One region of the Neobacillus sp. BF23-41 genome, then DNA from elsewhere that is predicted to be linked to it. Evidence: predicted binding sites of a transcription regulator. Region 1 holds the regulator's gene; each other region holds the start of a gene.
What was found. Region 1 encodes Rex, which represses fermentation and respiration genes when NADH is low (regulators of the CRP and FNR family bind a similar motif). Its sites were predicted from a motif close to TTGTGAAATATTTCACAA; they were not measured.
Positions count from the first base shown of each region.

Region 1 (8,236 bases):
GATCGTTTGGTCATGTTAGTGGACCGTGCAGAGGATCTAAAAAATTCAGGAAAAGCGATACTATTTGTCGGAAATGATTTACCAGTCCATCAAGCAGCAATTGAAGCAGCATTAGGATCACAGGCTATTTTCGCAGCTAGTACGGAACAAAATCCACGTCCGGCTGAACTTGCCCTTCTTGGTAAGGATAAACCAGGGGAGGACATTCATTCTTTTGTTCCAAATTATATCCGTTTAGCTGAAGCTGAAGCGAAATGGTTAGAAGCGAAAGGAAAAATTTTAAATGGATAGGAATAGAGAGTTATGGTAGATTCTTTTGTTTTTCGCAAGATGAGGGAAGAGGACATTGACCAAATTTTAGAAGTAGAACATGCATCATTTACAACCCCCTGGAGTCGTGAAGCATTTTATAATGAATTGCATAATAATCGATTTGCTGTTTATATCGTCCTAGAGGAAAGTAACAAAATCCTCGGGTACTGTGGGGCTTGGATCGTGATCGATGAGGCACATGTAACGAATGTGGCCATTCTGCCTGAATATAGGGGCAGGAAACTTGGTGAGGCAACCATGCAAAAAATGATGACAGTGGCCAAAGAGATGGGAGCAAAGAGTATGACCCTTGAAGTGCGTGTGACCAATCATGTTGCACAATCTCTTTATCGAAAGCTTGGTTTTCAAAATGGCGGGATCCGCAAAAATTATTATTCAGATAATCAGGAAGATGGTTTAGTGATGTGGGTAAATTTATGAAAAAAGATCAATGGATTTTGGGTATTGAGACAAGCTGTGATGAGACGGCTGTCGCCATTATTAAAAATGGCAGAGAAATTGCGGCAAATGTTGTCGCATCGCAAATTGAAAGTCATAAACGCTTCGGTGGTGTGGTTCCAGAAATAGCCTCCCGCCACCATGTAGAGCAAATGACTATTGTCATTGAGGAAGCATTGAAGCAGGCAAATGTTACTTTTGCTGAGATTGATGCCATTGCTGTCACAGAAGGACCAGGATTAGTCGGTGCTCTTTTAATTGGGGTAAATTCCGCGAAAGCATTGGCATTTGCTCAAAACAAACCACTAGTTCCAGTCCACCATATTGCTGGACATATTTATGCGAACAGGCTTGTCACTGAGTTAAAATTCCCGCTCCTTGCTCTGGTCGTTTCAGGCGGGCATACAGAGCTTGTTTATATGAAGGAACATGGACATTTTGAAGTCATCGGCGAAACAAGGGATGACGCTGCTGGTGAAGCCTACGACAAGGTTGCGCGAACGTTAAACATGCCGTACCCTGGTGGTCCACATATTGACCGTTTGGCGCAGGCTGGAAATCCGACAATTAATTTACCTCGGGCATGGTTAGAAGAAGGTTCCTATGATTTTAGCTTTAGCGGCTTAAAATCTGCTGTTATTAATACGGTTCATAATGCCGAGCAACGCGGTGAGATAATTGCCCCTGAAGACCTTGCTGCAAGCTTTCAAGCCAGCGTGATTGAAGTGTTAGTGAAGAAAACAGAAAAGGCCGTCGCTGAATATGGGGTAGGACAAGTATTAGTGGCTGGCGGAGTTGCCGCCAATAAAGGCCTTAGAAATGCTTTGGAAAAGACCTTTTCAGAGAAACCTGGAATTGAATTAGTGATTCCGCCATTATCCCTATGTACTGATAATGCAGCGATGATTGCTGCTGCTGGAAGCGTGATGTTCGAAAAAGGAATTAGAGCAGACCTTTCCCTAAATGCCAACCCGGGACTGGATATCGAAATATACAATGAATAACTCTTCTGGATAAGAAGAGTTTTTTTGTTGATAAGATTTTATAAAAATGCAGATCAAAAACTGGTGAATGTGGATAAGTGGGGTGTTATCTGTGTATAATGTGGATAAGTAAGGAATTTATTGTGGATAATGTGGAAAAGTAAAAATAACATTGAAACTGTCCTGTTTGTATTGTGAATAAGAATGTGGAAAAGTGTATAACTTAATGAATTATTGCCATCATATCAAAATTTGTCGATAATTGTCATAATAAACAAAAAACCAGGCGAATGCCTGGTTTTTGCATAATTATTCAGCAAGTTCCGCCCATTCTTCCATTAAGTGCTCGAGTTCAGACTTTGCCTTTTCATTTTTTATGTTGATTTCCAACACTTTTTCATGATTTTGAAAAATGTCTGGTTCGCATAATTGCTGCTCGAATTCTTGAATTTGCTCTTCTAGCTCTTCAATTCGTTGTTCCATTTCTTCTAATTTCCTTTTGCGCTGACGCTCTTGTTTTTTACTTTCCTTATCCTGTTGATAAGAGTTTTTTTCAAAAGCATCCGTTTGTGCTGCCCTTTTTGCTGTTGCGGCCATGGCTAGTGCCGCAAGTTCTTCCTGCTCTAGTTTCTTCTCTAAATAATAATCATAATCCCCGAGGTATTCTGTACTTCCATGACGACTAAGTTCTAAGACCTTTGTGGCAATCCGGTTAATAAAATACCTATCGTGTGAGACAAACAATATCGTGCCCGGGTAATCTATTAAAGCATTCTCTAGAACTTCCTTACTATCTAAGTCAAGGTGGTTGGTAGGCTCGTCCAAAATTAACACATTTGCTTTCTCCAGCATCAGTTTAGCTAATGCTAGACGGGCTTTCTCACCGCCGCTTAAGGTGGAAACTATTTTTAAGACATCATCACCAGAAAATAAGAAATTACCGAGCACCGTACGTATTTCTTTTTCATTTTTTAGTGGATAGTCATCCCAGAGTTCATTTAAGACCCGCTTATTGGAGGTCAATTCAGCTTGCTCCTGGTCGTAATACCCAATCTGAAGGTTTGTCCCATAGAGTATGGTTCCATCAAGTGCAGGCAACTTTTTGATTATTGTTTTTAAAAGTGTTGATTTGCCGATACCATTCGGTCCGACCAAGGCGATACTTTCACCTTTATAGGCCCGGAAAGAAATGGACTCTGAAACCATATCACCCTCGTACCCAACAGCGAGTGAATCCACTGTTAAAACATCATTTCCGCTTTGTTTTTCAATTTCAAACGAGAAGGAAGCAGACTTTTCATCGCCTAATGGACGATCCATCATCTCCATCTTTTCAAGCTTTTTACGACGGCTTTGGGCACGTTTGGTTGTCGATGCCCGCGCTAAATTCCGGTTGATAAAGTCTTGGAGATCCGCGACCTCTTGCTGTTGTTTTTCGAAAAGCTTTAAATCACGCTCATAATTTGCCGCCTTTTGATCAAGGTAAGAACTATAGTTGCCTGTAAACCTTTGGATTTGCTTACGGGAAACTTCATAAACTTGAGTAACAACTTTATCTAAAAAATAGCGGTCATGGGAAACGATCAAAATCGCCCCATGATAACTTTGTAAATATTGCTCCAGCCAGGAAAGCGTATCAATATCAAGGTGGTTTGTGGGCTCATCCAATATTAGGATATCAGGCCTGGTTAACAAGAGTTTACCAAGGGCTAGACGAGTTTTTTGCCCGCCGCTTAAACTAGATATCATCAAGGATTTGTCATGGAAATTCAGCCCATGAAGGACGGAGCGCATCTCTGCCTCATACTGATACCCTCCCAGTTCTTTAAATTTGACCTGAAGATGATCGTACTCTTTTAGGATTCTTTCGTACCTGCCACTGTCTTCAAAAACGAGGGGATCAGCCATTTGTTCTTCAAGTGTGCGGAGTTGTTTTTCCATTAATCGCAGCGGTTCAAAAACCGTCAGCATTTCATCCCATATGGATAATGATGATTCTAACCCAGTATTTTGAGCTAAATAGCCAATCGTCACCTCTTTTGGCTTGATGATTTCTCCGCCATCATGTGACAAGTGTCCGGCTATAATCTTCAATAATGTCGATTTTCCCGCCCCATTGCGTCCAACAAGGGCAACACGGTCCCGAGTTTGTAATTCGAGCTTAATATTCGATAAAATAAGGTCAGCACCATAATATTTTTGTAATTGATTAACCTGTAGCAAAATCATTCTCATTCACCTCTATTACATAGGATAAGTGTACCTTATTCCCGGTATGTCGGCAATAAACTGCTCGCCATATTAGCGGAGTGAAGTCTTAAACCGACATAAAATGTAATATATAGTTCAAAGTTTCACACACATATAAGGAAAAATAGTGTATGATTTGATGGGAGGATTTTTTATATGGCAGAATTTACGCATTTTAATGAAGAAGGCAGAGCAAAAATGGTCGACGTCAGTGATAAGCCGGAAACGGCACGTACGGCGCTTGCTCATTCCAGCATTACCGTTAGTAAAGAAATTTATGATAAAATAACTAATAATGAGATGAAGAAGGGCGATGTCTTAGCAGTGGCCCAGATAGCAGCTGTCATGGCAGCAAAGAAGACATGGGATTTGATTCCAATGTGCCATCCGATTCCATTAACAGGTGTTAATATTTCTTTCTCTTGGGAACAGGATAAGGATGAGAACTATCAATTATATATTGCTGCAGCCGTTAAAACGAAGGGGAACACAGGCGTAGAAATGGAAGCGTTAACAGCCGCATCCGCATGTGCCTTAACGGTTTATGATATGTGTAAAGCCGTTGATAAAGGTATGGTAATTGGACCGACGTATCTTGTCGAAAAAACAGGCGGTAAAAACGGTGATTTTAAAAGAGATGAAAGAGTTAAATAAATTTTTAACTAAACCATTCATGGGGTGTGGGAGATTATGAGTAATGAAACAACGAAAATACCACAGGCGACAGCAAAACGGCTGCCCCTCTATTATCGATTTCTAAAAAACCTGCAAAGTTCAGGCAAGCAAAGGGTCTCTTCAGCGGAATTGAGTGAAGCAGTAAAGGTAGACTCAGCAACGATTCGCCGCGACTTTTCCTATTTCGGTGCGTTAGGAAAAAAGGGCTATGGGTATAATGTTAATTACTTAATATCCTTCTTCCGAAAGACCTTAGATCAGGATGAATTAACTAAGGTTGCCTTAATAGGAGTCGGAAATCTTGGGACTGCCTTTTTAAACTATAACTTTTTAAAAAATAATAACACAAAAATAGAATGCGCCTTCGATGTGGATCCCGACAAAATGGGAACTATGATTCGCGAGGTACCCGTTCATCCTATGGATGATTTAGAGAAGGTGTTATCAGAAACTAATATTTCAGTGGCGATATTAACGGTTCCGGCTCCTGCCGCTCAAATGATAACCGATCGACTGGTCCAAGCGAATGTAAAAGGGATCTTAAATTTCACTCCAGCGAGGTTAAATGTTCCACCATTAATAAGGGTCCATCATATTGACTTGGCTGTGGAGCTTCAATCGCTAGTCTACTTTTTAAAGCATTATCCAACGGTCGAAATAGATGAAGAATAATTAGTTAAAAAGGCTTTCCACAAAATTTGTGGAAGGCCTTTTGTATATTAAATCCCTGCTTTTTTTAATTACATAATCTATAAAAATACTTTCTTATGCACTAAGATGTAGGTAGATAAAATGCAAGCGGTTACTAGCCGGGAAGTGGGGGAAATTCAATGTCAATTTTACGGGATGAAGCGTTAAAAATGCACAAGGAACACCAAGGCAAGGTTGGGATTTATTCTAAGGTGGCAGTACATAATGCAAAAGATTTAAGCCTTGCCTATTCACCCGGTGTGGCAGAGCCATGTTTGGTCATTTATGCAGACGAAAATAAAGTCTATGATTATACCTCGAAGGGCAATCTTGTCGCAGTTGTATCCAATGGGACAGCGGTCCTGGGGCTTGGAAACATTGGACCAAAAGCTGCGATGCCTGTGATGGAAGGAAAGGCCGTGTTATTCAAATCGTTCGCAGATGTTGATGCCTTTCCCATTTGCTTGGCCACCACTGACACAGACCAGATCGTAGAAACCGTCAAGCTGCTAGAACCAACATTTGGCGGAGTGAACTTGGAGGATATTGCTGCGCCGCAATGCTTTGAAATTGAAGACCGCCTCCGCCAAGCCTGCGAGATTCCTGTTTTTCATGATGACCAGCATGGAACCGCGATTGTAACAGCCGCTGGTCTAATCAACGCATTAAAATTAGCGGATAAAAAAATTGAAGATATTCGTGTTGCCGTAAACGGAGCAGGTTCAGCTGGAGTAGCAATTGTTAAGCTCCTGCTGCATATGGGCGTGAAGGATGTTATTTTATGTGATACAAAAGGAATTATTTATGAAGGCCGCCCGTTCGGAATGAATCGATTCAAAGATGAAATGGCGCGAATGACAAATCGCGGGCAAAAACAAGGAACGTTAGCCGATGCGTTCCTTGACGCAGATGTGTTTGTGGGGGTATCAGCAGCTGGGGCCGTTACAAAGGAAATGGTTGGTTCTATGCACCGTGACCCGATTATCTTTGCCATGGCCAACCCAGTACCGGAAATTATGCCCGATGCGGCCAAAGAAGCAGGAGCACTTGTAGTGGGTACAGGACGTTCTGATTTTCCGAACCAGGTTAATAATGTGCTTGCTTTCCCAGGAATTTTCCGCGGCGCTTTAGATGTCCGTGCAAAGGAAATCAACGAGGAAATGAAGCTCGCCGCGGTCTATGCAATTGCTGGATTAATTTCAGATGAAGAACTTCATGCTGATCATGTTATTCCAGACCCTTTTGACCCTAGGGTCGCAGCACAAGTAGCAGCAGCAGTTGCTTCCGCTGCAATGGAAACAGGGGTAGCTCAAAGAATTGTCAATGTTGAGGAAATTAAACAACGCCTATTAGCACTAGCGGAAGCAAAACAACCAGTTCATGTTTAGGTCGAGTAAAATCAAGCTTTTAAGGGAGGACTACCTCAATCTAGAGGTAGTCTTTCAAATTTTGGGAATTAGGGCATATTTCCAATATACCTTTTAAATTTTTAGTACAATAATGAATGATAGTTTTTTTCTTTTTTAAATCGGTGGGTATGAGCACGTTTTTAGGTAAGTAATTTTAACATTTCCTAGAAGGACATCTAGGGTTTTGCAATCGGAGGGGATGAAGTTGGCGATTGTGCTGACGATGTTTGTGCTTGGGATATTATTAGGATTTGTTGGGGCGGGCGGCTCCGGCTTTATTATTGCCATCTTAACAGTTATTTTTGGAGTACCAATACATATGGCGTTAGGGACATCACTAGCAGCGATGGTGTTTACGAGCATGTCAGGTGCCTACAGTCATTTTCGTCAAGGAAATATCTCAATTAAAACCGGTTTAATCGTCGGTGGATTTGGTGCAGTTGCCTCCTATTTAGGTTCAAAACTAGCCAGTTTGATTCCGATCCATTCTTTGCATTGGTTAACAGCAGGGATGTTATTTTTGTCGGCTGTAATACTGGTTGTACGCTTATTTATTGTTCAAAAAATAAAGGCAAACAACAAAAAAGTGAAACCTGGCAACCTGCTTCTCATTAAGAAAGCGGCAGTCGTCGGGTTGGTTACCGGATTGTTGTCTGGTACATTTGGGATAGGTGCTGCGCCGTTCATTCAAATCGGGTTGCTGGTCATCATGGGACTTTCGCTTAAACAATCAGTTGGTACAACAATGCTCGTTATTTTGCCAATCGCTTTAGCAGGAGGAATCGGCTACTATTTCGAAGGATACCTGAATTTAACCCTGTTAGTTGAAGTGGTAGGAGGAACGATGATTGGCTCCTATGTCGGGGCTAAGTTTACAGCCCTTGCTCCGCAGCCTGTATTAAAAAGTGCGATGGTCCTGACCCCTATTATCGCAGGAGCTATTTTGCTCATAAGTTAAGGCATCATTCGCAAGGATGGTTAACTTTGAAAATTAATCCTCAGGCCAGCCTAAGTTAAAGAAAGCTTTTAGACTGCAATGTATTTTCATAAGAATGCTTTGCAGCCTTTTTGCGTTTACTAACCCTGTTGGTTAGTATGTCATCAGGTGGAAATCAGAATGGTGCCTGTCGCCTTCTCAAAGATGGAGGGAAATATGAGAAAGGGAAGATGGAGTTTACAGACGGTAATTATTGTCTTTGTGTGTATGGTGGTTACTTTTTCACTTTTGATAACAGATTTACTTATCAGTTCGAGAATTGCTAAGGAGACGGAAAAAGGTCAGGCTGAGAAGGCGAGAAATGTGGCTCGAATGGTTGCTCATAGTCCGCTTGTGATTGATGCGATGAGTGGAGAACGGGATGTAAAGGAAATCCAAACGTTTGCGAATGAAATGAGAAAAGTGACAAACGTTTACTTTATTGTTGTGATGGATATGAAGGGGATCCGTAAATCCCATCC
Region 1 covers NZ_JBGBPR010000017.1:1,146-9,381, forward strand. The annotation lists gene tsaB (tRNA (adenosine(37)-N6)-threonylcarbamoyltransferase complex dimerization subunit type 1 TsaB) at 1-291, shown strand, start outside; gene rimI (ribosomal protein S18-alanine N-acetyltransferase) at 304-753, shown strand; gene tsaD (tRNA (adenosine(37)-N6)-threonylcarbamoyltransferase complex transferase subunit TsaD) at 750-1,775, shown strand; gene AB7942_RS21545 (ABC transporter ATP-binding protein) at 2,064-3,983, opposite strand; gene moaC (cyclic pyranopterin monophosphate synthase MoaC) at 4,161-4,658, shown strand; gene AB7942_RS21555 (redox-sensing transcriptional repressor Rex) at 4,695-5,351, shown strand; gene ystJ (NADP-dependent malic enzyme) at 5,510-6,757, shown strand; gene AB7942_RS21565 (sulfite exporter TauE/SafE family protein) at 6,984-7,736, shown strand; gene dcuS (DcuS/MalK family sensor histidine kinase) at 7,932-8,236, shown strand, end outside.

Region 2 (8,236 bases), on a different contig from region 1:
TCATGAACAGTATCGAATGATTGAATCGGTTTATTGGACTGATCCATTATTAACAGTGAAATGGGTATTTTCTCATTTGCATTCGGATGATCCTGGATCTTCCAATCAGACTTTGTAGGGATGACACCAGTTGGAGTGGCACTCATATTATGGTCCATACTCGACTTTGGGACCCTAACCGGATTACAAGCCGATAAAAACAAGGTATAAAAAAGGATCATAAATAGGATAGATTTTTTCAGTGGGAATTCCTCCATTCAATGAAACTTACTTTTTTTAAAAATATATTACCTAATTAAACCAATGCAAGAATTTTATGTAATTTAAAAAGTTACCTATAGTAAAAATAATGATAATATAGAGAAAAGGCAGTAAGGAACTAAAAGTGTGGGGGATTGTAAAATTGATTCCATTATATCTATTTCACGTCACATCAGTCCAACATAGTGAAAATTTACTTTTGACATTTTTAATCTGTAATATTTTTGTTGTCACAGCAGGAATTACGTTTATGTATAAATTATTTCGACAGAAAAATGTTCGAGGCGCGGGAATCACGTTTGCGATTGCTTTAGCTGTGAATTATATTCTTATTGCCATCTTTGGGGATATATTTGATTTACTTGGATAAGCGCTAGAGAGGAGATGATATCGTTGAAATATTATCGTTTATGGGTACTTGCCTTTCTATTAAAATTTATTGGTTCTGCATGGGATGCTTCTTATCATTTTAAATATTTATTTGAGGAATACTCCATTCCCCATATTGTTAATACCATCGGTTTTGCTTTAGGCGCATGTTTGTTAATTCAAGAGTGGCGACGTTTAAATTATATGGACCGATTTTCTAGAAACCTGATTACAATAGGCTACGTTATATTCCTAATTGGGATCCCACTAGATTTCACCTATCATATTGCGTATGGAATTGATTTAACTACATGGAGTCCAACCCATTTTATTTATTATATTGGTACAGCAATTATGATTTTTGGGGTCTGGCGTGGTTACTTTCTATATTCGAGAGATATTCAACCGTCATGGTGGTCACTTCATACCTGGTTTGCCATGTATCTCCTTGAATGCTTGATGTTTCCGAATATGCAACAGGAAAACGGGGCCATTTCATATGATCAATACATTCATGGAAAATCGATTGCCTCAAAGGAAATCCTTGAATTAATCTCAGATCCTGCCTCACAGATTTTTGGCGGCATTCCGGAATGGGTCTATCCCATCTATTCAATCCTAATGGTCGCTCTCCTAACAATTCTAATCATCCGATATTGCCGTGATTATACCATACCTGTGATGGCGACGGCACTTTATATCCTGTTAAGGTTTGTAGGCAAAGCTATTTTTGCTGCAGTTGGTTACCCAACCTCTTATGTACCGATAACGCTTTTATTCATTCCTTTATGCTATTTATTGTTTAGAAAAAACCCTCGGTTAGCTGGTCTGGCAGGTACACTAGCTTATTTTCTTGCCTTGTTTGCAATCCATAAAACAGGTATACTCATCACTCCACCCTTGGTATTATGGGAGCTTGCCCCTGTTGCAGTAATTGGTGTGCTTGTTCCGACCATAAATTCAATCGTAAAACCGTATCAAATACAGAAAACTGAAAAGAAGGTAGTGTAGTAAAAATAGCATACAATCGTGTGCTATTTTTCTTTTTATACTATGTTTGACAATAATGTGAAATCATTCACATATATTGGTTGGATAGTGACGTACTTCACAAATTTTATCGACGCTAGCATTTACAATTTAACTATAAAGAAAACCTTACTAACCTTAAAAATATTTATTTAACATATGAGGAGTGATTGATAAATGAAAAAACTAGTAATAATCGGAAATGGTATGGCAGGCGTCAGAGCGATAGAGGAAATTCTAAAAGTATCCACTGAACCATTTGAAATTACTATTTTTGGACAAGAACCGTACCCAAACTATAATCGGATTAAACTATCAAATATACTTCAAGGGGATACAAACTTTGAAGAAATCATCATCAACCCGCTCGATTGGTATAAAGAAAATAATATTCAATTGTTTACAGGTGAAGCGATTGTAAACATTGATGTGGACGGAAAACGTGTGGTTAGTAATTTAGGCAGGGAAGTCGAATATGATGAATTAATTATTGCCACTGGCTCGAATTCGTTCATCCTCCCAATTCCAGGTGCAGACAAAATCGGTGTGACTGGATTTCGTGATATCAATGATTGTGAAATGATGATCAAGTCAGCACAGCAATTTAAGAAAGCCGTGGTCATCGGCGGCGGACTTCTAGGTCTTGAGGCAGCAAGAGGACTGTTAAACCTGGGAATGAAGGTGGATGTTGTTCACTTAATGCCGCATCTAATGGAGCGACAGCTGGATTCGGTTGCTTCATCCTTACTGAAGGCAGAACTAGAAAGCCAGGGCATGAACTTCTTAATGGAAAAAGAAACCGTTGAAATCCTTGGCAACGAACGAGTAACAGGTCTTCGCTTTAAAGATGGATCAGAGGTGGAAGCGGACCTGGTGGTTATGGCAATCGGGATTAAGTCTAACACCGAAGTGGCAGGAAACAGCGGAATCTATGTCAATCGCGGGATAGTGGTCAATGACTTCATGGAAACAAGTGTCCCTCATGTTTACGCAGTGGGGGAATGTGCGGAACATCGAGAGATTGTCTATGGCTTGGTGGCCCCATTATATGAACAAGGAAAAGTGCTGGCCAACCGTATTTGTGGAAATTTAAGCGAACCATATGAAGGCTCTGTAACAGGAACACAATTAAAGGTAGCCGGTGTGGACCTTTTCTCTGCTGGAGAAATTTTTGAAGATGGTTCAACAAAATCGATCATGGTCTACAATGAATATGATGGTGTCTATAAAAAGATCTTAACGAGAAATAACACGATTGTTGGTGTCGTGCTATATGGAGACACCAAGGATAGCACCAAGCTATACCGAATGCTGACGAAAAAAGAGGATATCAGCGGAATGACTAGTATATCGGTGCTGCAATCTGAATGCAGTGCAGAAGGCGGCAATGATGATGTAGCATCGATGCCGAATGATGAATTAATTTGCGGTTGTAACGGAGTCACTAAAGGCGCCATCGTTGAAGCAATCAAAACTCAAGGGTTAACCACACTGGACCAAGTGAGCCATTGTACGAACGCGGGCCGTTCTTGCGGACGCTGTAAACCGATGGTAAGCAATATTCTTGCCTATACACTAGGTGACCAATTTGATGAAGCGGCAGCACAAAAGACAAGCCTGTGCGGTTGTACAACCCTAAGCCGTGATGAAGTTGTGGCCGAAATTAAAGAAAAAGGCTTAACAAGTGTAAAAGAAGTTATGAATGTCCTTGAGTGGAATAATGAGGAAGGCTGTACCAAATGCCGTCCGGCCATCAACTACTATCTAGGTATGATTCATATGGATGAATACAAAGATGATCGTGATTCCCGACTCGTCAATGAAAAAATGCATGCCAATATTCAAAAAGACGGAACCTACTCGGTTGTACCAAGAATGTATGGCGGGGTAACGACAGCCGCTGATTTGAAAAAAATCGCCGAGGTCGCTGAAAAGTATGAGGTACCGCTCGTAAAATTAACAGGCGGACAGCGGATTGGTTTATTCGGAGTGAAAAAAGAAGACCTGCCAAGTATGTGGGAAGAGCTCGATATGCCTTCTGGTTATGCTTATGGAAAAACGCTTCGTACTGTAAAAACTTGTGTCGGCGCTCAGTTCTGCCGCTATGGAACACAGGATTCGATGGCACTTGCCATTGACCTTGAAAAGAAATTTGAACGCCTCGATACCCCTCATAAAGTAAAAATGGGCGTATCGGCCTGCCCAAGGAACTGCTCAGAAGCAGGAATCAAAGACATTGGCTTTGTCGGAATTGACGGCGGCTGGGAGATTTATGTCGCTGGTAACGGCGGTGTCGACCTCCGTGCGGGGGACCTCCTATGTACAGTGAAAACACAAGCGGAAGTAATGGAAATCACGGGTGCTTATCTTCAATATTATCGAGAAACAGCCAATTACCTAGAGCGTACTTCAAAATGGGTAGAACGTGTCGGCTTGGATCATGTGAGAGAAGTACTTGCCAATGAGGCCACACGGAAAGCCTTAAACGAGCGCATGGATAAAACATTAAATAAATATATCGAACCTTGGAATGAAGCGATTCAAAGTGAAGAAATTCAAGATAAATATTATGCAAAACACACTATTAAGGCTGGGGAGTGATTCAATATGCTTCAAACAATAACAAGAATTCCAGTGGCAAACTATTCTAATTTAAGAGTTCGATCTGGGTATACGATTAAAACCGATGATACAGAAATTGCCCTATTTAAATTAACAAATGGAGAGGTTTATGCGATTGAAAACAGCAGTCCCCATCCAAAAGGAGGCGTCCTTTCAGAAGGCCTTGTCAGTGGCGAGTATGTATATTGCCCCGTCTATGATTGGAAAATATCCTTAAAAGATGGTAAAGTACAGTCACCGGATGTAGGTCAAGTACGGACATTCAAGGTTGAATTAGAGGAAGATATCGTTTTTATTGTCAGATAAGAGCGAAATGGGAAGGATGGCTGCAGAATGAAAAATGGGAAAGTATTTTTAGTAGGAGCAGGACCCGGGGACGTTCGTTTAATCACCGTAAAAGGACTGGAGGCTATAAAGCAAGCCGAAGTGATTTTATATGACCGGCTTGCCAATCCCAAACTGTTAGAGTTTGCTCCAGCGGATTGTGAACTGATTTATTGCGGAAAACTACCGAACCGCCATATATTACGCCAAGGGAATATCAACGAGCTTTTGGTTGAGAAGGCTCTTGAAGGCAAGCGGGTTGTTCGTTTAAAAGGCGGAGACCCAGGCGTGTTTGGCAGAGTTGGCGAAGAAGCGGCATCCCTGGCCGAATATCAAATTCCATTTGAAATCGTTCCTGGCATTTCATCGGGGATTGCAGCCCCCCTTTATGCAGGAATTCCTGTTACCCACCGTGAGTATGCAGAGTCATTTGCAGTCGTTACTGCCCATGACAAATCGCAAGAGGGCAAACCAGTACTTGATTGGGAAGGACTGGCTCGTGGTGTTGATACCATTGCCTTTTACATGGGAGTCGGCAATCTACCGTTTATTTGCGAAAATCTCCTTAACTACGGTAAACCAGCGTCGACCCCGGTTATTTTGATTCAATGGGGTACATTTGGCCGCCAAAAAACATTGCAAGGGACACTTGCTAATATTTCCGAGAAGGTCTTGGAGGCAAAGTTTAGCAACCCATCGATTATTTTAGTTGGGGATGTCATTTCTCTGCGTGAAAAAATCAGCTGGTTCGAGAAAATGCCATTGTATGGACGGCAAATCCTGCTTGCCCGTACGAGTGAGGGTCAAAGTGAATTAGCAAAGGAATTAATGGATCAAGGTGCCGATGTGATTGAATTTCCAAAGTGGAAAAAGACAGCACTGCCTGTTGATCTGACAAAAGTAACTTCCTATGAAAAAATATTTTTTACCTCACCTGAAAGTGTAGATGAATTTTTCACAGCGGTGATGGAAAGTGGAATGGATATTCGAAAAATCCGTGCCGATTTCTTTGGCGCTTCGATGAAATCAATCAAAGCATTAAATAATCGTGGATTTATTGCTGTACAGGTTGATGAAATGCACGAAACCGGAGCCTTGCTCATTGTTGGGGACGATAGCATCTTGAAAAAAGGTTATGATCAGGCAGACATCATGGTGACTAGCAGAAAAGAAATAGATCATCAGTTTCTGCCTCTTTTTAAAAGAATGTTAGATGAGGCTGACGTGAATACCATGGTATTCCCAAGCAGTGCGTCCGTTGAACCGTTTGTACAAGCGTTACGTGAATGTGACTTGAATGCGGTTGAACTGTTGCAAGGGTTGCATGTGGTCAGTATGGGAAAACAAACAGCAGCTGCGGTTGGAAAAGCCGGCTTTATGTCGCATGGAATGCCTGCTAGCGCAACGAAAGAAGCCTTGGTTGAATATTTAGCGGTCCGTCCTGTCGAGGAAGTGTAGAAGATGAATTCAGGCTATCCTGTAATCCTAAAGTTAGAAGGAAAAACAGTCGTCATTGTTGGGGGCGGGAAAGTTGCCGAGCGAAAAGTAACGGGTCTGCTTGGTACGGGTGCAGAAATCGTAATCGTCAGCCCGGAGGCAACGGATGAAATCCAAAGGCTTCATCGTGAGGGGGAAATTGTTTGGAAGCAAAAGTCCTTTTTTGCTAGCGACATAAAGGATGCATTCATGATTTTTGCTGCGACGAATATTCAAGAAATAAATCAGTTGATTAGAAGTTCAGCAGCACCCCATCAGCTTGTAACGATTGCAGACGATCCAGGTGAATCCAATTTCCATGTCCCAGCCCATTTTCAACGTGGACTGTTGAGCATTGCCGTTTCAACAGGAGGAGCGAGTCCAACCCTAGCAAGCAAAATTCGGGAGCAGCTCGAGGAGCAGTTTGATGATTCCTACGAGGGCTATCTTGAGTTTCTTTTTTCAAAACGAAAATGGATTCTGAAGGAAGTGGAAAGCGCTTCTTTGAAGAGGAAACTATTAAAAACCATTGTAAGTTTGGAGTTCTTAACTAGTGATAATCGGGAAGATGATTTTATTAGATTATATGAAATGCTTCTTAACGAAACGGGCCAATAATGACTGCAAAAAAGGATGTCGATGACGTCCTTTTTTTTATGGACTTTTCCTTTTGAAAAATCAGAGGACAGGGTGTTTTTACCTATTTTTATAAAATTTTCTGAAAAGTAGTTCCATTTTTAAAATCAGTGTTATATAATACAAAACGTAGATAGTTACTGTATTATAACAAAGAGGTGATGTAGTTCATGTCGACGCAAACGACAGGTATTGAAGTGGTTGGGGCAATGAGAGCCCAGTACGATGAGATTTTAACACCAGAGGCATTAAATTTTATTGAAGAGTTAGAACGAAAATTTGGCGAAAGAAGAATTGAACTGTTACAGTACAGACAAAAACGGCAAGCCGAAATTAATGATGGGAAATTGCCAGACTTCCTTCCTGAGACAAAACATATTCGGAATGATGTCTGGACCATTGCTCCGCTGCCGGATGACCTGCAAGATCGCAGGGTAGAAATTACAGGCCCGACCGATCGAAAAATGGTCATCAATGCTTTAAACTCTGGTGCAAAGGTTTTTATGGCTGATTGTGAAGACGCCACTTCACCGACATGGGAAAACATCATCGAAGGACAAATCAACTTAAGAGATGCAGTAAATCGGACGATTTCCTTTGAAAATCCTAACGGTAAAAAATATGAACTGCATGAAAAAACAGCTGTTCTGTTTGTTAGACCACGCGGCCTGCATTTAGAAGAAAAACATATTTTACTAGATGGCAAGACTATTTCAGGAAGTTTCTTCGACTTTGGGATGTACTTTTTCCATAATGTGAACCAGTTACTTGAGAGGGGAACAGGACCATATTTTTATCTGCCGAAGCTGGAAAGTCACCTGGAGGCAAGGCTTTGGAATGATGTATTTGTATTTGCGCAAGAGAAGCTTGAGATTCCGAATGGAACCATTAAAGCGACTGTCTTACTAGAAACCATCATGGGCGCATTTGAAATGAATGAGATTTTATTTGAGCTAAAGGAACACTCTGCAGGATTGAATTGTGGAAGATGGGATTATATCTTCAGTTACTTGAAAAAGCTGCGTAACCACAAGGATGTCATTTTACCGGATCGATCTCAGGTAACGATGACAGTACCATTCATGCGTTCGTATTCGTTACTAACGATTCAAACCTGTCACCGCCGCAAGGCACCGGCAATCGGAGGAATGGCAGCCCAAATTCCCATTCGAAATAATCCGGCTGCTAATGAGGAGGCTTTTGCAAAAGTCCGCGCTGATAAAGAGCGTGAAGCCCGTGATGGTCATGATGGAACATGGGTGGCACACCCAGGTCTTGTTCCGGTAGCCCTAGAAGTTTTCAACCGTGAAATGCCGATTGCCAACCAAATTCATACACTTAAGCAACAGAAAATCAGTGTGACTGCCCAAGATTTGCTTGAATCACCAGGTGGAACGATTACAGAAGAGGGCGTTCGTTTGAACATAAATGTTGGGATTCAATATGTGGCTTCCTGGCTAAGTGGAAGTGGCGCAGCCCCTATTCACAACTTAATGGAGGACGCTGCAACTGCAGAAAT
Region 2 covers NZ_JBGBPR010000002.1:509,118-517,353, reverse strand. The annotation lists gene AB7942_RS05565 (hypothetical protein) at 1-158, opposite strand, end outside; gene AB7942_RS05560 (hypothetical protein) at 404-631, shown strand; gene AB7942_RS05555 (hypothetical protein) at 655-1,641, shown strand; gene nirB (nitrite reductase large subunit NirB) at 1,837-4,260, shown strand; gene nirD (nitrite reductase small subunit NirD) at 4,267-4,587, shown strand; gene cobA (uroporphyrinogen-III C-methyltransferase) at 4,615-6,063, shown strand; gene AB7942_RS05535 (precorrin-2 dehydrogenase/sirohydrochlorin ferrochelatase family protein) at 6,067-6,699, shown strand; gene aceB (malate synthase A) at 6,888-8,236, shown strand, end outside.
Region 2: the regulator Rex is predicted to act here: its motif matches at 1,697-1,714, upstream of nirB (nitrite reductase large subunit NirB).

Region 3 (8,236 bases), on a different contig from region 1:
CTCTTTTGATCAACGTTTTTTTGAGAAAATGCTAAAAGAAGCGATTAAGGATAGGGAATCATTTTATCAAAGTTCAGAAACTACCGCGTTTCGAGTATTTAATGGTGAAGGTGATGGAATCGGTGGTTTGACGATTGATTACTTTGCTGGTTATTATTTGTTAACATGGTACAGCAAGGGTATCTATCATTTTCGAGACGATATCATTCAAGCTTTAAAGGAACTGGTTGAATTTCAGGGCATTTATCAGAAAAAGCGTTTTGATGAAAAAGGGCAATACATCGAGGAAGATGACTTTGTCGCAGGTGAAAGAGGTCATTTCCCGCTTATTGTCAAAGAAAATGGTGTCAACTTTGCCATTTACTTAAATGAAAGCGCCATGGTCGGGGTGTTTTTAGACCAGCGGGATGTAAGGCGCACAATCCGAGATGTGTATGCAAACGGTAAGACAGTTTTAAATACTTTCTCTTATACGGGGGCTTTTTCCGTGTTTGCAGCTCTAGGGGGAGCAACGAAAACAACAAGTGTAGACCTGGCCAATCGGAGTAAGAGTAAAACGATTGAGCAGTTTAGTGTAAATGGTGTGGACCATGAAACACAAGCAATTATTGTTGAGGATGTATTCAAGTACTTTAAATATGCAGTCAAGAAACAACTGAAGTTTGATATGGTCATCCTTGATCCGCCGAGCTTTGCCCGTTCAAAGAAATTTGTCTTTAGTGCCGAAAAGGACTACAAGAATCTTCTAATCGAAGCGATTGCCATAACTGCGGACAACGGAACCATTGTTGCATCCACAAACAGCAGCGCTTTTGGGATGGATAAATTCAAGAGCTTTATCGATGCTGCCTTTAGAGAATCTGGCGGCCGGTACAAACAATTGGAAGAATTTTCACTTCCCGTCGATTTCAAAACCATTAAAGAATTTCCAGAAGGGGACTACTTGAAGGTAGTATTTATAAAAAAAATAAGATAAGAATGGTGCCTGACACCCACATGGAATTTGATGTGGGGGGGCCTTTTTTTATTTTTCAGGGTGTTGTAAATCCCATTTTTGCAATATAATAAAGGGAAGATGTTCATGAAATTGTCACAAATGCTACTTTCGTAACTTACATAAATTAAAAAATAATCATTTCTGGGGGAAACGATATGATTAGAGCGGCTATTGCTGGTGTTGTTGGTTTTGTGCTTATTTTTATCGAGTCGATGATTGTGATGAAGCTAAAAGGTCTAGAAACGATTGAATTTGGCGGGTTGGCTCCGTTCATTAATGTCTGGGCGATGAATTTCTTTTTCATGTTTGCCATCCTTACACAGGTAACCAATTGGTATATGAACAAAGAAAGTTTAAAAGAAGATAATAGTTTTTAGTATTAAAAAAAAGCGGCGCAATCTGGTAGGATGACCAAGACTGCGTCGCTTTTTGTTTGGATTAAACATTATGTTTTACAGCTTTATTCCCTTTAAATGCTGTGTTACGAATGAATGGGATAACCCAACGGTCAAGACCGATGCGGCCAGCATTATAGCCTGAGAAAATAATAATTGCTCCTAGGAAAAGATCTGTTGGAATATGTGATACGGTTCCTGCTAAGAAAAATGAAAAGTTCATTACAAGTCCAAAGAACATAGCAGCAGTTGTTAAGCATCCAAGAATAAGTCCAAGTCCGATTAAGAACTCTCCCAGAGGGACGATGGTGTTAAAAATATCAACGTTTGGTAAGGCGAAATGCTTTAAGAAATCAACATACCAGCCATAAACCATCGCGCCGTCTGGCCCCTTCACTGGATTAGCGATTGCCCCTTTTAGATAGCCAGAAGCATCAAAACCGCCTGATAATTTGTGGAACCCAGCTGTTATCCAAGAATACCCCATATATAAGCGAAGAACTGTTAAAATTCCAGCGGCAACTTTGTTTTCTCTTAACCAATTTACTACCATGTGAAACACTCCTTGTTAATTTATTTTTATTTGTTTGTTCGTTAACTACATTTTTACTATACTTGACTTATTTTGAAATTAGGGTAAATTGTTCACTATTTCACATATTTGTAAAAAAGTTATGAACAAATTTCACACACACAAGATTCTTCACAAGACAATTGGAGAGTGTTGTAGATAAGGGAGTTTATGAAAGACATTCCCCATGCTTACTTGTATTAAACGTTATGTTTCACTGTTTTATTCCCTTTAAATGCTGTGTTACGAATGAATGGGATAACCCAACGGTCAAGACCGATGCGGCCCGCATTGTAGCCAGAGAATAGGATAATCGCTCCTAGGAAAAGATCTGTTGGAATATGTGATACGGTTCCTGCTAAGAAAAATGAAAAGTTCATTACAAGTCCAAAGAACATAGCAGCAGTTGTTAAGCATCCAAGAATAAGTCCAAGTCCGATTAAGAACTCTCCCAGAGGGACGATGGTGTTAAAAATATCAACGTTTGGTAAGGCGAAATGCTTTAAGAAATCAACATACCAGCCATAAACCATCGCGCCGTCTGGCCCCTTCACTGGATTAGCGATTGCCCCTTTTAGATAGCCAGAAGCATCAAAACCGCCTGATAATTTGTGGAACCCAGCTGTTATCCAAGAATACCCCATATATAAGCGAAGAACTGTTAAAATTCCAGCGGCAACTTTGTTTTCTCTTAACCAATTTACTACCATGCGAAACACTCCTTGTTAATTTATTTTTATTTATTTGTTTGTTTGTTTGTTCGTTAACTACATTGTTACTATACCAAACTTATTTTGAAATAAGGGTAAATTGTTCACTATTTCACATATTTGTAAAAAAGTTGTGAACAAATTTCAAACGAAATGATCTTTTATCCATAATACCTTGAGAGTTTTGACCATCATCGGCATTATAAAGGACAGATCTCCAGTTTTCCAACTGAGTTTTGTCCTTCAGACCAAGTGTCATTTAAGTGATCCCACTTAAAAATAGGTATTCACATTCTACCTTCCTTTTTATTACAATGAATATAACGAATTTTCAGTAAAGGAGGATATTATGCATCTGGCGTCCGAACTAGAATCCTTTCCATACCCATTTAAAGAAGTAGTGTATCGTTACTCAAATAACTCGACACCGTTAGATCTTTCTAACAGTGTGGAAATTACCCCTCATTATAAAGAGGAAATAAAGCTAAGGCGGCAGCTTCTCGAACATCATCCTGAACGCTGCTATCAATCACTGCCACATACGCTGAATGGACAATGGGAAATCCTTGAGTTGGTAATGGACCATCTAGCAACCTATTATCCTGAAAAGTTTAATCTTGATAAGAATTGTAAAAAGTGGACGTTTGAAAATAAAATTCTTCAGGAAAAGCATGATTTTATTGTTGGTGATGTAACGACTCTGCCATGCCAACCATTAGATTTTATCGGGCGGCATGTACAAGAGGACATCATCTTCATGATGCAGCGGGACGGAGATTTATACTTGGATGCTGGGCAGTTATGTTTTCCAGCTAATTGGTCATTGGCTTTTGATCTAGGGATGAGTTTTAGAGAAATTCATAAGCCTATCCCTGGATTTAAGGAGGGAGGGTTGGACGGGCGAATTCTCCAATTTCTGTTGCAGTTGGAGGCAGGTTACCCTTGGTGGAGAAAAAATTGGTCCTTAATGGCTGGGAATTGCTTAGATACATCGCTTGAAACCTTTGATGTCTGGGGGAAAGGCAGGAAAGAGGTAACAAAGGAAAATGCTGGTGAGTTTGTTCATTTACGAGTGGAAGTGCAAAAGTTATTCCGATTGCCTCGGTCAGGAGGAATTCTGTTTACGATCCATACCCACTTGCTTTCATTAGAAAAATTAACCTTAAAATCTGAATGGGCTGAGCAATTCTATCAGATCATTCGTGAGTTGCCACCCCATATTGTCGATTATAAAGGGCTATCTCTTTTCAAGGATGCTGTCATCGATTACTTAAAAGAACAGTTAACAAACAGGGGTGTTAGCTAATGGATAGTGCAACTTTTGTACCTGGAAAGCGAAAATATTTATTTTGTACCGACGAGAAGGGGGGTGCGATTTTACAATCGATTATCGACCAAGTGGTAGATAAAAATCTCTCTTTTGAAATGGTTTTTATCGGCAAAGTTCAATTTACAGATTTGGTTGCATGGTTAAGTGAACAGAGGATGGGGAGTTACCTTTATATTGCTGCCCATTGGAATCAATTGAAGGCGATCAAACAATTAGCTGAAGAGATTGGTTTTTCCGAGGAAGAAGCGCAGTACATTGGCTATGGTGAGAAGGAGAAAAATGTGTTTTGCGGCCGTTGTCATGGAATCACTACAATCGATACTGAAAACACGGAACAAGTTGAAGTGGACTGTATTTATTGCAATTTAAGACTTGAGATTTCTAATCATTATTCTCGTCTAAGGGATGCTTATCTAGGATATGTTGCTAAACTTTAAAAGGGGGTGGATACCATTGAAACAGGAAAAAACAATCGAAGTATTGGTGAAATCCATTCACCAGGAAACCCCAGATGTTAAACGATTTTCACTAGCTCCAGTTAGTATGTCAGAACTGCCTGGGTTTAGTGGTGGTTCGCATATTACTACATATATAAAAGATAGAAACACCACCATCGAAAGACACTATTCTTTAATCAATCAACCGGAAGATACAGAGTGCTACCAAATTACTATTCTATTAAGTAAGACATCGAGAGGCGGCTCTCATTACTGGCATCATCAGGTAAAAGTGGGAGATCGATTACAAGTTAGTTACCCGAAGAATCACTTTACACTAAGCTTTAAAGCGAGGCATCACGTGTTTTATGCAGCGGGAATCGGCATTACTCCATTCCTATCAATGATGGTAGAGTTAGCAGGTCGAGAAGGATTTTTCGAGTTACATTATGCTGCTAAAACAAAAGCTTCATGCGCTTTCTATGATTTTTTGAAAAATAAATACCCCAAACAAAGCCATTTTTATTTTTCACAAGAAAGAGAATCTAAAAGGTTAGACTATTCTTCACTGCTAAATCATCCAATTGGCACTCATGTTTATTTTTGTGGACCAGAAACTTTTATTACTAGCTTTACGAATGCTGCGTATCAGATAGGTTATCCACGGACTAGCGTTCATTATGAAAGGTTTACACCACCCAAAGTCCAAGCGGCTGCATCTTTTCAAGTGCAAGTGCAATCATCAGAAGGTTTAACCATGAATGTACCGAAACAAAAAACGTTGTTGGAGGCATTGCTTGAAGCAGGTGTTAAGGTACCCTATTCCTGCCGAGTAGGACGATGCGGCACATGTGAACTTAATGTGTTAGAAGGCGAGATTGAACATTATGATTCTTTCCTAAGTGAGGAACAGAAAAATGCCCAAAACGTCATTTTAACCTGTGTATCACGGGCTAAATCAGAGAAAATCGTAATCGAGATTTAATAATAAAAATCTGGGCAATGAAGTAAGGAATGTTTTTAAATAATGATATAAAAAAATGCTTGGAGACGCTCCAAGCATTTTAAGGTAAATTGTAAATACGAGTATATGAAACTTATCCTAAATGTTTTTCTAATGGGTTCCAGTAATTCGCTCCCCATCCTGCCGCAAGATGTTCTCCTTCAGCCTCAGGAAAACCGATGTGGTCGAAAACCAAAAGGGTTTTTGAGTCTTGTTCTTTTAGCTCAAACTTAGCAATAGAATAAACTCCCTCTGGCCAGTTCGCTACTCGCCAAGCTTGTACAATTCGCACACCTGGAACAAGTTCAATGTTTCTTCCAAGAATCATGCCGCCAAAACACGAAAAAGTACCACCAGCTTCGGGACTTATTTCTGTAGGTGCACCTCCCGTCATTTCGCTGAATTGTTTCGAATCTGTGAGTGCTTCATATATAAGTCCAGGGCTGGCATTGAAAATTACTTCTTGATGAATTGTTTTAGTCATTTTTTATTCCTCCAATATATTATTCCGTAGAAAAGGTTATTTATTTTTTATAAAAAATTAATGCATGGCCATTTCGGACCAAGGGTCAATACCAGGATCGTTGCCTTCTGCAAAATCTTTAATGCGGGGCATGTAATGTGACCATCCTTGTTGGTGAGATGGGATTTCTTCAACTGGCAAGTCAAAATGAGTTAAAACTAAATTTGTGCCATTTTCTTTCGGAGTCAGTTTGAATTCGACCTTACTTGAACCAGGTGGCACGAGCTTTGATTTTTCCCAACCCCAAGACATGACGATTTTTTCATAAGGAACAATTTCTACATATTCGCCCATGGCAATATCGCTGCCATTCACATCAATTCGATATTTACCTCCGATTTTTGGTTCGAGCAGGATATGTCTCCCCATCCAGCGAACCATTTTGTCCGCATCAGTAAAAAACGAAAATAATGTTTCCGGGCGGGCTTCAATAAATATTTCTTTTGTGATGATTTCATTATTGGTCTGATTCATTTTTTCTCCTTTCTTCCTCTTCGGCAGCTTCTTTCAAACGAAGTAAACTATCATCCCAAAAACGGTCAATATACTGCTTTAATTCAGAAAAACCGTCCCTTCTAATACCGTAGTACCGTTTCGTTCCGTCTCTCCGAACTATAACTAGGCCGGATTGTTCGAGAACTTTGAGATGCTGAGAAACCGCTGGAGCTGAAATGTCAAAATGTGAGGCAATCGAGCTGGAGGTCATTTCTCCATCACGAACGAGATAGAGTATATCTCGACGTCTAGGTTCTGCTAATGCATGAAGGACTTTTTCAATCATATCGTTATTTTAGCGTAGACTTAATTAAGTGTCAACTTAATTAAGTTATAGTCATATTAGTATCTTTTGGCAAAAACGATGAATATATGAATTCATAAGAGGATTGTAATTTCTTCCAAAAAAGAACTTGATAAAACTAATGGTATTAGTTAATATAAAACTAATGATAATAGTTAAAGGGGATGTGTGATTATGAGGATGATCAAAAATGGGTACTTGTATCAAGTTACATTCATGGCGAATGTATTTCCGGTCAACTGCTATTTGGTGGAGGAAGAGGACGGGTTAACGTTAATTGATGCAGCGCTTGGCTTTTGTGCCAAAGGCATTATGAAGGCGGCTGAATCGATTGGAAAGCCGATTACCAAAATTGTGTTGACGCATGCACATGAAGACCATGTCGGGGCGTTGGATGCAATAAAAGAAATGCTGCCAGATGTACCGGTTTATATTTCGATACGAGACCACAGACTTATGAATGGCGATCGATCGCTAGATCCTCAGGAGGCGCAAACCCCGATTAAAGGCGGTGTACCGAAAAAATTAAAAACGCGGGCCAATCTATTATTGAAGGAAGGAGACCTGATTGGTTCGTTAACAGCGATCGAAACGCCAGGACATACACCAGGCTCCATGTCATTTTTAGATTTGCGGACAAAGGCGTTGATTGCAGGTGATTCCTTTCAAACACGAGGTGGAATGGCTGTTGCAGGGGATATTAGAGCTTGGTTTCCATTCCCGGCTTTTGGTACGTGGAGTAAGGAAACCGCCTTGTCCAGTGCCCGGAAATTAGTGAGTTATCGGCCTGAATTGCTTGCAGTCGGCCACGGAGAGATCGTGATAAATCCTGTAAACTCAATGGAGCATGCAATCAAAAATCTGGAACGAAAAATAGGATAGGGAGTAATTATTATGTCACCAAGACCAAAAATCGGTCTCGAAATATCTTTTATTATCGAAGCAGCAGGAGAGATTGCCGACCAACATGGTGTGCAGGAAGTTACCTTGGCCAACTTAGCAAAGAAGCTTGGGATACGTTCTCCTTCTTTATATAATCATTTTGATGGACTCACTGGATTAAGAAAGAAATTGGCGATTTACGGAATCGATAAGCTTTATGAAGTGATGGCAAATGCAGCAAGTGGGGTGTCAGGCACCGAAGCTGTGCTGGCGGTTAGCCAGGCCTATGTGGGTTTTTCCCGAAAGCACCCAGGGATTTATGAGGCGACCTTACTTGCCCCTGACCCGGAAGACGTGGATGTGCAGCAAGCAGGGGAGAAAATCGTTGACCTTTCCGTCCACGTTTTGCAGGCGTATCATTTAGAAGGGGAGCGTGCTTTGCATGCTGTCCGGGGTTTACGTAGCATTTTACATGGATTTTCTGCACTAGAGCAAAAAGGAGGGTTCAAGATGTCGTTGGATTTGAATGAAAGTCTTATGATCATTATTAAGGCATTTCTTGCGGGGATTGGGCTGGAGGATTAATAGA
Region 3 covers NZ_JBGBPR010000002.1:209,399-217,634, reverse strand. The annotation lists gene AB7942_RS04205 (class I SAM-dependent rRNA methyltransferase) at 1-976, shown strand, start outside; gene AB7942_RS04200 (hypothetical protein) at 1,153-1,374, shown strand; gene AB7942_RS04195 (DoxX family membrane protein) at 1,436-1,945, opposite strand; gene AB7942_RS04190 (DoxX family membrane protein) at 2,164-2,673, opposite strand; gene AB7942_RS04185 (heme-dependent oxidative N-demethylase family protein) at 3,023-3,979, shown strand; gene AB7942_RS04180 (dimethylamine monooxygenase subunit DmmA family protein) at 3,979-4,440, shown strand; gene AB7942_RS04175 (PDR/VanB family oxidoreductase) at 4,457-5,425, shown strand; gene AB7942_RS04170 (SRPBCC domain-containing protein) at 5,538-5,927, opposite strand; gene AB7942_RS04165 (SRPBCC family protein) at 5,985-6,440, opposite strand; gene AB7942_RS04160 (ArsR/SmtB family transcription factor) at 6,424-6,747, opposite strand; gene AB7942_RS04155 (MBL fold metallo-hydrolase) at 6,940-7,647, shown strand; gene AB7942_RS04150 (TetR/AcrR family transcriptional regulator) at 7,660-8,232, shown strand.
Region 3: the regulator Rex is predicted to act here: its motif matches at 2,034-2,051, upstream of AB7942_RS04195 (DoxX family membrane protein).

Region 4 (8,236 bases), on a different contig from region 1:
CTGTAATTCCCATATGATAGTCATTTTCAGCACACCATAATCCGTCTTTAATCATACTGTCTAAAATTTTCTGATCGCCCATTTTAAATCCATTACGACCGCCTTTTAACAGATATGGAGCTTGACTCATATTCTCCATTCCGCCTGCAATAACTACTTCTGACTCACCCGCAAGAATCGCTTGTGTTGCTAAGTGAACAGCCTTTAATCCTGATCCACAGACCTTATTAATTGTCATTGCTGGTACCTCTTGAGGAATTCCTGCAGCGAGGGAAGCTTGTCTTGCTGGATTTTGGCCCGCTCCTGCTTGTAAAACATTCCCCATGATCACTTCATCTACATCATTTGGATTAATTCCAGCTTTTTGAATGGCAGCTTTAATTACAGTAGTCCCTAACTGTGTAGCAGAAACATTTTCTAAACTTCCTAAAAAAGTACCAATTGCTGTTCTTACCGCACTTACGATTACAACTTCATTTACAGTCATTCTGATTTCCCCCAAAAAGTGATTTATGTATTTGAATAATAATTCCTCACAAATTTTACTACATTTCTCGGTATTTTTCATGACAAACTATTCGACAAATTCAGAGTTTTTTTATTTATCGCTATTAAAAAATTAAGACCTTATCCTGACATATTCAACGTTTATCCCCTTTAAAAAAGGCTTAGAGAATCCACTATTAGCAAAGCAAAAGGTGTAATTACATCGATTGAAAATATTAAAAAAAAACAGGCAAAAAAATTCTGTTTAACTTTAGTATAAATTGACATGTTTTGTAGAAAAATTTTTGAGTTTATACTAACTTGGCATTTGAACAATTGAATGGACGATAAGAATATGACCGAACCTCCATATATTGTAATATAGTAATTTAGTAATAGCGGTTACCATAATAAACCAAAAAGAGAGAAAATCATTATTTTCTCCCTCAATTTGCAGCTATATTGTTTAAATAACTAATCCGCCATCCACACTTAAGATGGTTCCGTTAATATAATTCGCCTTATCCGAAGCTAAGAATACATACGCTGCGGCAATATCTTCTGGTTTGCCAAGCTTCCTAAGTGGAGTCTTTTCCTTCATAAATTGAAGTACCTTATCTGGCACCGCTGCAGTCATACCTGTTTCAATGAAACCTGGAGCAACTGCATTGACTCGGATCCCCTTAGGGCCAAATTCTTTTGCCCAGCTTTTCGTCAGCCCGATGACGCCCGCCTTTGTCGCAGCATAATTCGTTTGACCAATATTCCCATATAAACCAACGACGGAAGATGCGTTAAGAATAACGCCCGACCCCTGCTTTAACATAGTAGGAGCTACAGCCTTCGTACATTTAAAAACACCTGATAGATTGACAGAAATGACTCTTTCCCAATCCGATTCCTCCATCTTTGTTAAAAAACCATCAAGTGTAATTCCGGCATTGTTAATTAAGATATCGATTCGGCCATGATTACCTATTGTGGATTGAACCATTTCTTCTATCTGGGTGCTGTCCGTTACATCGACTTTATAAAATTCTACTTTTTCATGATTCAATTCTTCTAAAGCAGATTTACCAGCCGACTCATCATAATCACAGATTACGACATTTGCACCCTCTTGGAGAAATTGTTTAGCTGTTTCTTTTCCGATCCCCTGTGCACCACCTGTAATTAACACAACCTTTTCACTAAACTCCAAAATATATCACCTCGTTTTTTTCTTTTCAGAATAGACCTCTGCACTTTCATCATCATCCCTAGGCAAATGAGAAAAGAAATCCAAAACAAAAAAGTGGCAATGATACTAGGCTTTGGACAAAATTAAATCCATTTTTACCCATATTATGATGGATTATCGCTAATTATCACTCTTGTTAAATTACTTTACAATTCGCAAGAAAGTGAGAAATTTGTCAAAAAATGAAGAAATGTATTTTGATAATTTTTAATCTTTCTCCTTTTAAAATTTCGATGAAGTTAGTATGATGGATAGGTCAACAAAACAAATGTAGGAGGAAAAAAAATGAGCACAGACTTTAATTTTTATGATATGTGGAAAGATCTTTATTCACACTCCAGTAAGTTTTTCGATGAGAAAGTTAGCAATGATTTCCCTTCTCAAGGGATGGGTCAGGTATTGGAGATGAATCTTCAATTAAAAAAAATGATTGATGAATCAACGTTAAAATATTTAGAATTTATGAATGTACCATCTCGAAATGACATTGCCAACCTTTCTTCGCTGATTGTTAATGTCGATGCAAAAGTAGATGAATTAGAAGAAAGATTGGAAGAGAATTTGGATAACCAAGACCAAGAGTCATTTAAGGTAGAATTGTCGAATTTAAAAAAAGATATGAAGAATTTAGATAATAAAATGAATCAAATCATTAATTTGTTAAAAACACCAGAAAAAGCGAAATAGAAACGCATTACATAATGCATGTAAAACCAAGTAATTTAGTAAACTATCTGGATTATTTTTACAACTACAATAGATGGGGTGGACAACAATGACAGAATTAAAAGATAAAGTAGCAATCGTAACAGGCGGCAGCAGAGGAATCGGTGCATCAATTGCATTGGAACTGGCTAAAAACGGCGCGAAAGTTGTTATTAACTATAATATTCGTAAAGAACTAGCAGATAAAGTAGTCGCAGAAATAAATGAATTTGGCGGAGAAGCATACGCAGTTCAAGCAGATGTTTCAGAAAGTAATGAAGCAGCATACCTTGTACAAGAAACAATCAACCATTATGGCAAATTAGATATCCTGATTAATAATGCAGGAATTACTAGAGATAGCACGTTCAAAAAATTGAAAGAAGAAGATTGGAAAAAAGTAATTGATGTTAATTTAAACAGTGTTTTCAACAATACATCTGCAGCATTACCTTATCTTCTTGAATCAGATGCAGGCCGCATCATCAACATTTCGTCCATTATTGGGCAAGCAGGCGGGTTTGGACAAACAAACTATGCTGCAGCAAAAGCAGGACTAATTGGATACACTAAATCTCTAGCTCTTGAACTTGCTAGAAGTAAAGTAACAGTTAATGCGATTTGCCCAGGATTTATTGGAACCGAGATGGTCCAAGCCATTCCTGAAAAAGTTCTTGCAGGAATCGTTGAAAAAGTACCACAAAAACGCCTAGGCAAACCAGAAGAAATCGCTCGTGGTGTTGTTTTCCTATGTAAAGATGGTGACTATATTACTGGTCAGCAATTAAATATTAACGGTGGACTTTACATGTAAGTGTCATGAATGTACAAACCTCTTTATATATTTAAAGAGTAAATATATCATTTAAGGAGTGAACAGTCATTAACGCTCAAATGCTAAAAGAATGGAATGAGATGCTAGAGGCTACACCTCAAAAGTATCAAGAGATGTCCCAACGTGTAATGAGGGCATCTCAAGTGTTAACGACCGATCCCGAACCGGAAGTAGCACCTACACCGAAAGAAGTTGTTTGGACTAGAAATAAAGCGAAGCTCTATCGGTATATATCCGATCACCCAAAAAAACATAAAACTCCACTTCTATTAGTTTATGCTCTAATTAATAAACCATATATATTGGATCTAACCAAGGGTGGCAGTTTAATAGAATTTTTGGTTGAACGTGGGTTTGATGTTTACCTTCTTGACTGGGGTACACCAGGTTACGAAGATAGACATATGAAACTGGATGATTATATTATGGACTATATACCACGTGCCGTTCGTAAAGTAATGAGAAGGTCTAATGTTGAGGAAGTATCGATCCTTGGCTATTGCATGGGTGGAACGATCACGTCTGCATTTGCGGCATTACACCCTGAATTGCCAATCCGCAACCTCATCTTTATGACTAGTCCTTTTGATTTTCAAAATAGCGGCGCATATGGTGCGATGTTAGATGAGCGATTTTTTAATATTGATAAAGTGGTAGAAACCCTTGGTGTAATTCCACCAGAAATGATTGACTTTGGAAACAAAATGATCAATCCAATGGGAACCAACTTTGGACCATTTATTAGTCTTGTTGAGCGTGCTGACAATGAAAATTTCATAAAGAGCTTTAAATTACTGCGAAAATGGTTAAACGACGGAATTTTATTCCCTGGTGAAGCCTACCGTCAGTGGATTAGAGACTTTTATCAAAAAAACAAACTGATAAAAGGTGAAATGGTTATTCGTGGTCAAAAGGTCAAACTTGAAAATATCAAGGCAAATGTGCTCAACTTAGCTGGGAAGAACGACCTCATTGCCCCACCGCATCAGGTTGAAGCATTGATGAACAAGATATCTAGTGAAGATAAACAATTTAAAGTTTTACCTGTTGGGCATACCTCCATTACTTATGGCAGTCAAGCAACAAAAATAACTTATCCAACCATATCCGACTGGTTAGAAGAACGATCCAACTAATTATAGAGAAAGTCTAATCAATGAGGAATTTCTTTTACATTAGAAGAGTGTCCCGAAACATGTGGGGCACTCATTTTTTATTATATCTAGTAGCAAACACTTCTTCGAGGAAAACAAGTTATTAGTAGTGGTAAAATTAATTATATGCAATTTTCAGAGAATTGACAAGAGATAAATAAATAAAATATTCTATTAATTCAGTGAATACTTGTATATGGCTTAATAAAGTGATTTGACCTTCCTATTAAAATATTGCCGAGATTTAAACTAAAGAATAAATCAATTAAAACTGGAAGATTCCTCCCTTTCCCCTCCACTCTATGCTTAGTACCAACTAATGGAAATAGTCATTAGTCCCCTTCGTCTCCTGCCAATATGATTTTCAGCATAGCAAGCAAAGATTCGGTCAGTGGTTTATTAGAAAAATCCCGGGGACTTTTTTGTCTTCTGTATCCACTCTCCCACAAGCTTAAGACGACTCCTTTGAATCCATCTGAATTGATTTTTTAACATCCTCGAGCATTAGTAGCTTCCACTAGTTACCGCTGAATTAATTTTCACCATTCAAGAGGCATCATACAATTCTCTCGCTGTACAGACAAATAAAAAAACGCCACAGTTTCCAGTACTGTGGCAGAATAACCATTAACAACAATAATCATACGGATGCAGTGGAGGATTCGCAGGAATTGACCACTTTGGCTGCAAGGATGGATCCTTCCAATGCCAGGCCCCTAATGCTGCTGCACAGGCATCAATTAAATGACTTTCCTCATCAATAAAAACAGGAAGCTTAGTTAACTTTTGCTCACCAAGCCAGTTCCGAATCCAACTTCTCGCTGATAGACTTTGTTTGTAACTCAAAACATACACCAATTCTTCTTGCGAGAGTCTTGAGCCAATCACTGCACCTGGATGCACTTCCACGATTGAAATCGGATAACTAGAAGATAGATACCCTATTTCTCTACTAAGTTTTATTCCTCGTAGTGTAAGATAAACCATTCGATTTAAAGTTGGCGGCATGATTGATCCAGGCTTCATCCCAAGAGAGACAATAAACTGTCTCAATTGTTTATCCCCTTGTCTATCTCCTCCGCCATCCTGATAAGATAAAGGGGCATCCATTCCAATAACGACTTCACCTATTTGACTTTGAGTCTCTATTTCTTTTAAAATGTCCAGATCCCCAATATTGCTCATTAACTTAATAAAATTTAATTGATCATTTTGTAATTCAAATACCGTCAAAACAGTATCTTTATGATTACTTGGACCAGATAAATCAATACCTATCACTCTCATCAGCAATCTTCTCTCTCATTTGGTTTACTAGTGTGGAATCACCAAGGTTAATCATCTCCAAACCCAGAAAATCCGATCGATGCAGAGGCAAGAGCTTGGTCCCATTCTTGTTTTTGCTGTTTCTGCTGCAGTGATTTTAAGTCCGCACAAAGTCTCTTCACATCAACCTGCTGTTCGTAATGCCATTCAAGGGCAATCGATGTATACAATTCATTGAGCTGTGCATATGAGAAATCCTTTGTTGAATCAACGACTTGCTGAATCTCTTCCACTGAAAGAATTCGAGCAATATTCTTGTTTAATAGATACTGATAGCGAAGCTCTTTCGTCGGTACATGGATCTCATATGCCCGGTCAAACCGGCCAGAGCGGTTCATAAGGGCAGGATCTATTTTTTCCGGATAATTCGTTGTCCCGATGATGAAGATTCCTTCCTTCGAGGTGGCACCGTCTAATATGTTCAGGAAGACGGACCGGACACTTGCTGGCATGGAATCAATATCTTCAATGACTAACACTAATGGTGTCAATTTTAATACAGAAGTAAAGACCTCTTTAATCGTATAGCTTGATGAAAATTCAGTGATCTGCCAATACGCTACCGGAGCATTAATGCTGCTGGCGATAGATTTCACAAGAGTGGTCTTTCCATTCCCAGGTTTTCCGTAGAGAAGTATCCCGCGTTTGTAGGGAATATCATAGGTTTTGAAAAACTGACCGCTTTCCGAAAAGAATTCGTCAATCGATCGATAAATTTCTCTCTTTAAAGAATCCTCTAAAAATACATCTTCTCTTCTTACCAAAGTAGTAATACTATCAATCTCTGTTTCTACCCCATCTTCTGTATCTGTAAAAACAGTCACGTAGTTTTTAATATAATCTCTTTTTCTTTTTAGTACATATTTAAGAAAGGCGACTAAGCAAGCATCATTTTTGGCAAAAATGAAATCCCGAGTCATTTCTCCGTCACTTTGAAAAATGACCAATCTTGCGAGCGCAACCTCATAATTTGGATAGTAAAAAAGACCGTTGGTGATCCGTGGTTTAACAATCAGCTCCATCGCTTTATCGGTATGGTTAGATGAGATCGTTTTGGTCTCCCCTTCTTTATAAACATGACAAATCAATTGTACTTCGGGAGATTCCTCCTTCAAGTCTTCCTCTAGGATATCCCATATCTCATTCGAGGTATCTTCATCCGAGTACATGTGAAAATCGATTCCCACTTCGTCCATAAGTTTCTCCTGAAGTGTAGAAACAATTTTTCCATAGTCATAATAATACGGCAATGTCTTACGATCGATTTTATTAGTGTCAAACAGAACATTAGTTTTCATCTAGTTCTCCTTAGCAATAGTAATTTCCTAATTACTATCATAATAGCATTTTTATCTTTCATTAGGTTAATCTAGTTTATACCATTTCCTATATACAGATAATATATTGAGATCGGATTGTTCTCCTATCCTCACTCATTAACCCTCCCCATCATTATGGTATTATAGTAGTTTCCGTCAGAAAGCAATTTGTCTTTTTTTAAAATACCTTCCACTTCAAAACCCAGATTTTCATAAAGCTTTATTGCATTAGCATTCGTTTCGAGAACATTCAAAGTTATTTTCTTTATACCATTGAAGTCTGACCATTGAACAGTTTCCTTTAAAAGGTTTTTTCCAATACCATATCCCCAATATTCTTTTACTACACAGACTCCAAATTCTACCTTATGAGAAAATCTTTTCAATTTGTTCCCTTCACATCTTGAAAAACCTACAATTCTATCATTAACTTCAACCACTAGAAATAGGTTGCTATTACTTTCTGTATCTTCTTTAATGATCTGTATGAAACTTGATTCATCTATGTACGCTTCGCCTTTTTCTCTATCTAAATTTTCTGTTTCTCCATCTATTTGCAATCTTAATTCAGACAAGTTCTTCGCATCATTCTCCATTGCAGACCTGATAACATAACGTAAATTTTGAACATGAAATTCTTTCTGCTCAACTCTCATTACGGTGCCCCCCTTTTTAATCAGACCATCTTTTTAATCTAAATAGGTTATAGCACATACGTTCAGTAAAATAAATACAATAATGGTTGATTTTCGTTATGCCGAAGCCACAGCTGTTCTCGACAGAAAGAGTAATGACCAAACAGGAAAATAGTACATATGCATCCTTTTATTTGTATATAATGCAATAAGTCATTTTTTGGAAAAGCAAGGGAGGATGCCACATTAAATGAATTCTCAACTAACTGATCATCAAATGATGTCAATCATTAGGAATGGTCTTAAAACATCACAATCTCCTAAACATATTATTATTATCGGAGCAGGCATGGCTGGACTCGTCGCGGCATCTTTATTAAAGGAAGCTGGACATAATGTCACCATTCTGGAAGCGAATAATAGAATTGGAGGACGTGTTTACACATTGCGTGCTCCCTTTAGTGAGAACTTATATTTCAATGCCGGAGCTATGCGTATTCCTGATACACATCATTTATCCTTTGAATATATTAATA
Region 4 covers NZ_JBGBPR010000005.1:105,713-113,948, forward strand. The annotation lists gene AB7942_RS10440 (acetyl-CoA C-acetyltransferase) at 1-487, opposite strand, end outside; gene fabG (3-oxoacyl-[acyl-carrier-protein] reductase) at 953-1,687, opposite strand; gene AB7942_RS10450 (polyhydroxyalkanoic acid synthase subunit PhaR) at 2,012-2,413, shown strand; gene AB7942_RS10455 (3-oxoacyl-ACP reductase) at 2,502-3,245, shown strand; gene phaC (class III poly(R)-hydroxyalkanoic acid synthase subunit PhaC) at 3,326-4,402, shown strand; gene AB7942_RS10465 (DUF429 domain-containing protein) at 5,048-5,707, opposite strand; gene AB7942_RS10470 (AAA family ATPase) at 5,755-7,044, opposite strand; gene AB7942_RS10475 (GNAT family N-acetyltransferase) at 7,176-7,721, opposite strand; gene AB7942_RS10480 (flavin monoamine oxidase family protein) at 7,951-8,236, shown strand, end outside.
Region 4: the regulator Rex is predicted to act here: its motif matches at 1,890-1,907, upstream of AB7942_RS10450 (polyhydroxyalkanoic acid synthase subunit PhaR).